DNA from 4 places in the Pseudomonas sp. LBUM1657 genome. Region 1 is predicted to be linked to each of the others. Evidence: predicted binding sites of a transcription regulator. Region 1 holds the regulator's gene; each other region holds the start of a gene.
What was found. Region 1 encodes FliA, which starts transcription of late flagellar genes. Its sites were predicted from a motif close to CTAAAGTTTNNNNNNNNNNNGCCGNTAA; they were not measured.
Positions count from the first base shown of each region.

Region 1 (2,203 bases):
GGCTTCGTTGCTCAGGCCATTGACCAGCGGCGTGGCGTTTTCCACCAGGTCCATGGTGCGGTTGGCCGCGGCCTCGGTCAGCTTGACCACATAGCCCAGGCGCTCGGTCGCGTCCGTGATCTGCGACACTTCCTCGGCTTGCGGCATGTTCGGGTCAATCTGAAAATTGACGATTGCGCTATGCAGCTCGCGAGTGAGCTTGCCCACTTCCTGATACAGGCCGCGGTCACGGGTCTGGTTGAGCTCATGGATCAATTGCACAGCGTCACCGAACTTGCCTTTTTCAAGGCTTTCGACCAGTTCGACAGCGTGTTTTTTCAGGGTCGACTCGAAATCGCCCTGTGAAGATTCGTTATGCTCCATAGCTTCCCCGTGGCGCAGTTTCTCAACCGATGCGTTCGAAAATCTTCTCGATTTTTTCTTTCAACGCCTGGGCCGTGAAGGGTTTGACCACATAGCCGTTAACACCGGCCTGGGCCGCTTCGATGATCTGCTCACGCTTGGCTTCAGCGGTCACCATCAGCACCGGCAGGTGCTTGAGCTTTTCATCGGCACGCACGTGGCGCAGCAAATCGATACCGGTCATGCCAGGCATGTTCCAGTCCGTTACCAGAAAGTCGATGCTCCCGCTGTTGAGTACCGGAATGGCGGTAGTGCCATCGTCGGCCTCGACCGTGTTGGTGAACCCAAGGTCACGCAACAGGTTTTTAATGATCCGCCGCATCGTTGAGAAGTCATCAACGATGAGGATTTTCATGTTCTTGTCCAATTCGACCTCCAAGCAGTCTTAAACGCGCCCAGCACCTGGACGCGCCATTTCAATCAATCCGGCGAAGCATTCGATGACTGTCTGGAGCACAACAGATCGAGACCGGCGCGGTTCAACAACCACACCAGCCACGTTCGCAGTGTCCCCACACTGCCTTCAGCGCGCTCGCCACTCCCCCAAACGCCCCCGCAAACGGGCCGCGCACTGGCTGTGTAACTGGCTGACCCGAGATTCGCTGACACCAAGGACCTCACCGATTTCCTTGAGATTCAACTCTTCGTCGTAGTACAGCGCCAACACCAGTCGCTCACGCTCCGGCAAATTGGCAATCGCGTCCGCCAACGCCGCCTGGAAGCGTTCATCTTCCAGATCGCGTGACGGCTCGAGATGAGCACTCGCGCCATCCTCATGCAGCCCTTCGTGTTCGCCGTCCTGCAACAGATCGTCGAAACTGAATAACCGGCTGCCCAGGGTGTCGTTCAAAATCCCGTAATAATCGTCGAGACTCAATTGGAGTTCGGCCGCAACCTCGTGATCTTTAGCGTCACGACCGGTTTTAGCTTCAATCGAGCGAATGGCATCGCTGACCATCCTGGTATTGCGGTGGACCGAACGTGGCGCCCAGTCCCCCTTGCGCACTTCATCGAGCATCGCGCCGCGGATTCGAATGCCCGCGTACGTCTCGAAACTTGCGCCTTTGCTGGCGTCGTATTTGGTCGACACTTCAAGCAGGCCGATCATCCCGGCCTGGATCAGGTCTTCGACCTGGACACTGGCCGGCAGACGCGCCAGCAGGTGGTAGGCAATGCGTTTGACCAGTGGCGCGTAACGCTCGATCAGCTCGTACTGCGCGTCACGTGCCGACTTCTTGTAGAGGTTGTAGCCGCTGGCTGTCATAGCACCGGTCCTGCCGTTTGTTGCACGAGGCGCTCGACAAAAAACTCCAGGTGCCCACGGGGGTTGGCCGGCAGCGGCCAGGTATCGACCTTCTGTGCAATCGCCTTGAAGGCCAGGGAGCACTTGGAACGCGGGAAGGCCTCGTAGACGGCGCGCTGCTTCTGCACCGCCTTGCGCACGCTTTCGTCGTAAGGCACCGCGCCCACGTATTGCAGGGCGACATCGAGAAAACGATCCGTGACTTTGGTCAACTTGGCGAACAGGTTGCGACCTTCCTGTGGGCTCTGGGCCATGTTGGCCAGGACACGGAAGCGGTTCATGCCGTAATCGCGGTTCAGGAGTTTGATCAGTGCGTAGGCGTCAGTGATGGAGGTCGGTTCGTCACACACCACCAGCAGGACTTCCTGCGCGGCGCGAACGAAACTGACTACCGAGTCACCAATGCCCGCAGCGGTGTCGATCACCAATACGTCGAGGTTGTCGCCGATATCGCTGAACGCCTGGATCAGGCCGGCGTGTTGAGCCGGGCTCAAATGA
Region 1 covers NZ_CP166799.1:1,718,191-1,720,393, reverse strand. Annotated here, with positions in the region: gene ACA055_RS07820 (protein phosphatase CheZ) at 1-363, opposite strand, end outside; gene ACA055_RS07815 (chemotaxis response regulator CheY) at 386-757, opposite strand; gene fliA (RNA polymerase sigma factor FliA) at 926-1,666, opposite strand; gene fleN (flagellar synthesis regulator FleN) at 1,663-2,203, opposite strand, start outside.

Region 2 (2,203 bases), 1.9 Mb from region 1:
TGCTGTAGAAATCTTCGGCCTTGTCGCTCCAGAACTCGCCTTTGCCCGGCGTTTTGGCCAGAGCAACGATGGCCGGCGTCGCTTGATCCAGCGCTTGCACACCCGCGATGGGCACCAGCCATTTGTTCTGTTCATCAAGCAGCGCCAGGGAACCGGTCTGGCCGATGCGGAAGCGCTTGAGGTTGGCAAACTGAGCGTTCTGCGCGTCGGTGTAATCGAATCCTACATACAGGACGGCAATGACCTTACCGCTGCTGTCGCGTACGGGGGTGTATTGCGACATGTAGAGGCGTTCGAAAAGCAAGGCTCGACCCACGTAGCTCTGCCCCGCCATCAAACGCGCGTAAGCCGGGTTCGCGTGATCGAGCAAAGTGCCGATGGCACGGTTGCCGTCTTGTTTGCTGACATTCGTGCTGACCCGAATAAAATCTTCGCCGCTGCGCACAAACACCGTGGCGACACCCGCCGTCATTTGCTTGAACTCGTCGACTTCCTTGAAGTTGTTGTTCAACACTTCGTCGCCCAGATGCAGGCCCGGCGTCTGGGTGCCCGCCACCGTCACCGGTTGGTCCGGATGCACGCTCAGCCCCGCGCTGAAGCGCTTCTCGAACAGGCCGGCCAGGCGCTGGGTGCTTTCACGCAAGGTGCTGTGAAAAGTACTCAACTGATCGGCCAGCAACCGGGCCTCACTGGCCAGGTGCTCTTCGCGGGTAGCGAGGTTGGCAGTGTCCAGCGAACGCAAGGCGAACACGGTACTGCCGCTGATGACTATCGCCAGTATCACGGCAAGCGCAAGACCAAGCTGTGAGGCGATCCGGGCACGAGGTTGAGACATGACAGCTCCTGGCCCAGTGACCGGATCATTCCTGATCACGAGGCGCACTCGGCAAAATTTCTAATAATGGGAAAAACGTCGAACCTGCACGAAGGTTCTACATGCAGATTTTCGGCGGCAAACCGGGATACTTGAGTCATTCGCCGGGATATAGCTTAAAGCCATCATTGCGATGGCTCTATCGATTCAGCTCAAACGCTCGACATCCGGCAATTCCATGGCCCGGACTTCGCCCTGTAGGAAGTCGCTGAGACGGCGCAAACGTTCACCTCCAGGACGCGTTTTCGGCCAGACGAGGTAATAATTCTCACCGCTGGCGACGGCGGTCGGCCACGGCAAACTCAGACGCCCCTGAGCCACATCCTCGGCCACCATCAGCAAATCCCCCATGGACACGCCGTAACCACGGGCAGCGGCGATCATGCCCAACTCCAGCGTATCGAACACCTGCCCGCCTTTAAGCGACACCTGATCTGCCAGCCCCATGCGCTCCAACCAATTGCGCCAGTCGCGACGATCCGGGGTCGGGTGCAGCAGTTCGGCACTGACCAGACGGGCGACGTCCCACGGTTGATCCTTCAGAAGATTCGGCGCACCCACAGGAATCAGCTCTTCCGGGAACAGCAAACTCGACTCCCAGTCCGGGGGAAAACGCCCATTGCTGAGGATGACGGCGCAGTCGAACGGTTCATGGTTGAAGTCCACTGAGTCGACGTCCATCCAGGCGCTGGTCAATTGCACCTCATTGCCCGGTTGCAGGTGCCGAAAACGGCTGAGTCGCGCCAGCAGCCAGCGCATGGTCAGGGTGGACGGTGCCTTCATCCGCAGGATGTCATCTTCGGCGCGCAAGGTATTGCAGGCCCGTTCCAGTGCGGTGAAGCCTTCGCGAATGCCGGGCAGGATCAGCCGCGCCGACTCGGTCAGTTGCAGATTGCGCCCGCTGCGGTGAAACAGCCGACAGGCGAAATGCTCTTCGAGCGTACGAATATGCCGGCTGACCGCACTTTGCGTGATCGACAACTCTTCGGCGGCGCGGGTAAACGAGCTATGCCGCGCCGCCGCTTCGAATGCGCGCAGGGCATACAAGGGAGGAAGACGACGAGACATGAGGAAAGCTCCTATAGCGCAATTTCGTCAACTTATCAGAAACTCCACAGCATGAGTTTTAATCATGCCACCCATCCTTTTTATCCCTTTGTGCAAACCCCGCAGAGCGCCGAGAATCGACGCTCTTGTGTTCTCTTTGATAATCGAGCGTGATGACCATGCAGCATCCAGCGCGTATTGAACTCTGGGCCATCCTGCGGCTGGCGGGGCCGTTGATTGCCTCGCAGTTGGCGCACATGCTGATGGTCCTCACCGACACCT
Region 2 covers NZ_CP166799.1:6,322,747-6,324,949, forward strand. Annotated here, with positions in the region: gene ACA055_RS29245 (methyl-accepting chemotaxis protein) at 1-835, opposite strand, end outside; gene ACA055_RS29250 (LysR substrate-binding domain-containing protein) at 1,022-1,942, opposite strand; gene ACA055_RS29255 (NorM family multidrug efflux MATE transporter) at 2,101-2,203, shown strand, end outside.
Region 2: ACA055_RS29245 (methyl-accepting chemotaxis protein) is a predicted target of FliA. The motif match lies at 944-971, and genes of this name have one in related genera.

Region 3 (2,203 bases), 1.7 Mb from region 1:
TCCAGGACGCTGCCGATCTGCGTACTTTCGGCGGCCAGGGTACGAATCACTTCCACCGCCTGATCGATGGTGGAAGACAGCTTGTCGATCTGTTGCAGGCTGCCATCGATGTTGACCTGGCCTTGCTGTGCCTGAGACTCGGCATCGCGCATTTCGCTGGCGGCGTGCTCGGCGTTCTTGGCGACATCCTGCACGCCATACGTCACTTCATTGATGGCCGTGGCCACCAGTTCCATCTGCTGGGACTGCTGCTGGCTGCGTTGTTGGGCCTGGGCGGCGTCGTTGCCCAAGTCGCTGGAAGACTGGCTTAAGGCGCTGGCAGACGCCTGCAACTCACTGATCACCTGCCGCAGCTTGGCGGTAAAGGCGTTGAAGTGTCGGGCCAGTTGCGTGACTTCATCCTGGCCATGGGTATCGAGGGTGCGGGTCAGGTCGCTTTCACCGCTGGCGATGTTGGCCATGGCGTTCACGGTTTCCTGGAGCGGACGCACGATGCTGCGGGCAATCAGGATCACCAGCAACGCCATGATCAGGGCAATCACCAGCCCCACGAAAGAAGCCTTCCACACCTGGCCATAAAACTCGGCCTGCATGTCATCGATGTACACGCCCGAGCCGATGACCCAGCCCCAAGGCTCGAACAGTTTGACGTAGGAGGTTTTTTCTACCGGGGCGCTGGCACCCGGTTTTGGCCAGCGGTAGTCGACCATGCCGGCACCTTTGGCCTTGGCGATGGCAACCATTTCATTGAACAGCGCAAACCCGTCCGGATCGCGGATCGTCGACAGGTTCTGGCCTTCGAGTTTCGGGTTGGCCGGGTGCATGACCATCACCGGCGTCAGATCGTTGATCCAGAAGTAGTCGTTCTGGTCATAGCGCAAGCCGCGAACCACCGTCAGCGCCTGTTTTTGCGCGGCGTCGCGGGTCAGCGTGCCGGCGGTTTCCAGGGCGTGGTAATAATTGAGAATGCCACTGGCGGTCTGCACCACGTGCTGGGTTTTCTCAACCTTGGCGTGGTACAGGTCTTCGTGAATCTGCTTGAGCATCAATACGCCCAACGTCATCAGCATCAGGACGGCCACGATCAAGATGAGCCACAAACGTCGGCTGATCGACATACTGCGCAAGCTGTTCATAACGCTGTCACTCCGGTTTCTTGTTCTTGTAATAAATGATCGCCAGCATCCAACCACACTTTGCGGGCCGGGCCTATGCGACCCAAGTCCTATAAGGCGGCAGCGTTAATCGGACTTGTCTGATAGGATTTCGGCCCCGTATGGGAAAACCTGAATCCGAGTTGACTTTTCAGCGGACTTTTACAGTTGTGCGTGGATCGAATGCGCGTGGATTTCATCTGCGCCGATCGCAGTAAAACGCTCTAAACAAATATTAACGGGGCATGCCGTGGCGCATCGCTTCTTGGGGGATAGATGGATCTTTGGACCGCCTTTCAGGCATTGATTCTTGGGGTTGTAGAAGGGCTGACGGAGTTTTTGCCGATTTCCAGTACCGGTCACCAAATCATCGTGGCCGACTTGCTCGACTTCGGTGGTGAAAGGGCCATGGCCTTTAACATCATTATTCAGCTCGGGGCGATCCTGGCGGTGGTGTGGGAGTTTCGCCGCAAGATTTTCGATGTGGTCGTCGGTTTGCCGACCCAGCCGAGCGCTCGACGCTTTACCGCGAACCTGCTGATTGCCTTCCTGCCGGCCGTGGTGTTGGGGGTGATATTCGCCGATCTGATTCACGAGTACCTGTTCAACCCGATCACCGTGGCCGCGGCATTGGTCGTGGGCGGTATCGTCATGTTGTGGGCGGAAAAGCGTCAGCATGAAGTGCATGCCCACACGGTCGATGAAATCACCTGGAAAGACGCCTTGAAAGTCGGCTTCGCCCAGTGCCTGGCAATGATTCCGGGAACCTCGCGTTCCGGCTCCACCATCATTGGTGGCTTGCTGTTCGGGTTGTCGCGCAAGACCGCCACCGAGTTTTCGTTCTTCCTGGCGATGCCAACCATGGTCGGCGCGGCGGTGTACTCGGGCTACAAGTACCGCGATCTGTTCGTGCCGTCTGATTTCCCGGTGTTCGCGATCGGCTTCGTCACGGCATTCATCTTCGCGATGATTGCTGTCAGAGCCTTGCTCGTGTTCATCGGCAGCCACAGCTACGCGGCGTTCGCCTGGTATCGCATCGTGTTCGGCCT
Region 3 covers NZ_CP166799.1:3,426,500-3,428,702, reverse strand. Annotated here, with positions in the region: gene ACA055_RS15760 (methyl-accepting chemotaxis protein) at 1-1,136, opposite strand, end outside; gene ACA055_RS15755 (undecaprenyl-diphosphate phosphatase) at 1,431-2,203, shown strand, end outside.
Region 3: ACA055_RS15760 (methyl-accepting chemotaxis protein) is a predicted target of FliA. The motif match lies at 1,264-1,291, and genes of this name have one in related genera.

Region 4 (2,203 bases), 3.0 Mb from region 1:
TCGTCGTCGTAATGGTCTTCACTCACGCGTGTTCCTCCAGCAGGCGCCAGCGCAGTTTTTCACCGGCGCGCAGCGGGATTACGGTCAGCTCGCCAAATGGCAGGCTGGTTGGGGCGGTCCATTCTTCGCGGACCAGGGTAATGCGATCGGTGTTCACCGGCAGGCCATAGAAGCGCGGGCCGTTAAGGCTGGCGAAGGCTTCGAGCTTGTCCAGCGCGTTGCGTTGTTCGAACGCTTCGGCATACATCTCGATCGCCGCATAAGCGGTGTAGCAACCGGCACAACCGCACGCGGCTTCTTTGGCGTGCTGGGCGTGGGGCGCCGAGTCGGTGCCGAGGAAGAACTTGTCGCTGCCGCTGGTGGCGGCGTCGAGCAGGGCTTCCTGGTGGGTGTTGCGCTTGAGGATCGGCAGGCAGTAGAAGTGCGGCCGAATCCCGCCCACCAACATGTGGTTGCGGTTGTACAGCAAGTGGTGAGCGGTGATGGTCGCGCCGACATTGGCCGAAGCCGCGTTGACGAACTGCACGGCATCCGCGGTGGTGATGTGTTCGAACACCACTTTGAGCGTCGGGAAACGCTCGACCACACGACGCATATGCTCATCGATGAAGATTTTTTCGCGGTCGAACACGTCGACATCGCCACGGGTGACTTCACCGTGGACCAACAAAGGCATCCCGACTTCGGCCATGGCCTCAAGTGCAGGGAAGATCTTGTCGATGCTGGTGACGCCAGAGTCCGAGTTGGTGGTCGCGCCGGCGGGGTACAGCTTGGCGGCGTGGATGAAACCGCTGGCCTTGGCCTCGCGAATTTCTTCTGGCTGGGTGCGGTCGGTCAGGTACAGGACCATCAACGGTTCGAAACGGCTGCCGGCCGGGCGTGCAGCGAGAATCCGCTGGCGATAGCCGTCGGCTTCAGCCGCATTACGCACCGGAGGTACCAGGTTAGGCATGATGATGGCGCGACCAAAGGTGCGCGCGACATCCGCAACGGTATTGGGCAACACAGCACCATCGCGAAGATGAATATGCCAGTCGTCGGGACGCAGCAGGGTCAGGCGGTCGGACATGAGGGGATTCCAGGCGGGTCAAACTGAGGGGAATGCTACCGGAAAAGACTCTTGCAGGCACTCGCTATCAAGTTTTGCAGGAAGCTTCCGATATCCAACAGGTATGCCGTAAACATGTGTGTGTCGGTCTTTTTGTTGTAGAAGCCAGTGGAGCCTCCCGTGCGCCAGCGTTATTTAGCCTTGCTCAGTGTGTTTGCCAGCCTCCCTGCGATGGCGCTCACTTTCCAGACCCGTCTGGAGAGCATCGAGTGGACGGTCGAAGGTGACAAGTTCGAATGCCGCCTGACTCAGCCGGTCACCGATTTCGGCTCGGGTGAGTTCGTGCGTCGCGCCGGCGAGCAAGCGACGTTTCGGCTGAAGGCCTACAACTCGATGATCGGCGGTGGCTCGGCGACCTTGCTGGCGGCCGCTGCGCCCTGGCAACCGGGGCGTGGCGACATTAACCTCGGCTCCGTACGCATCGGCAGCGGCAATGTGCTGTTCAACAGTTCGCACGTACAGGCCGGGCGCCTGATCAGCGGCTTGATGGACGGCCGCAGTCCCGTCGTCAGGCATCACGCGGGCGATGGTCGGGTGGCGGAAGTGCGTTTGCTGCCGGTCAAGTTCAGCCAGGCTTACGCCGACTATCAGGGGTGCGTGGCCAAATTGCTGCCGCAGAACTTCGAGCAGGTGAAGCAATCCGAAGTCGGTTTCCCGGGCGGCGGGATCGATCTGGATGCTGATGCCAAAGCCAAGCTGCAAGTGATGCTGGAATACATGAAGGCCGATCCGACGGTCAATCACATCGAACTCGACGGCCACTCCGACAACGGCGGCAATCGCCTGACCAACCGTGACCTGTCGCGCCGCCGGGCGCTGGCGGTCATGGACTTCTTCAAGGCCAACGGCATCCAGGAATCGCAGATCACCCTGCGCTTCCACGGCGAGCGGTATCCGCTGGCGCCGAATACCAATTCCTCGAACCGGGCGAAAAATCGTCGGGTCAATGTGCACCTGGCGCGGGTCGCACCTACCGAGAAACCGGCCTCTCAGGCCACGGCATCGGCAAGCGCCACGTCGACCTCCGTAAACCGCTGAAATCGTCGCTCGCTCGACATAATCTGTCGCTTCGTCGTCATAAGCTGTCGCGCCTCT
Region 4 covers NZ_CP166799.1:5,217,173-5,219,375, reverse strand. Annotated here, with positions in the region: gene rnt (ribonuclease T) at 1-26, opposite strand, end outside; gene pyrC (dihydroorotase) at 23-1,069, opposite strand; gene ACA055_RS24125 (flagellar protein MotY) at 1,229-2,146, shown strand.
Region 4: ACA055_RS24125 (flagellar protein MotY) is a predicted target of FliA. The motif match lies at 1,136-1,163, and genes of this name have one in related genera.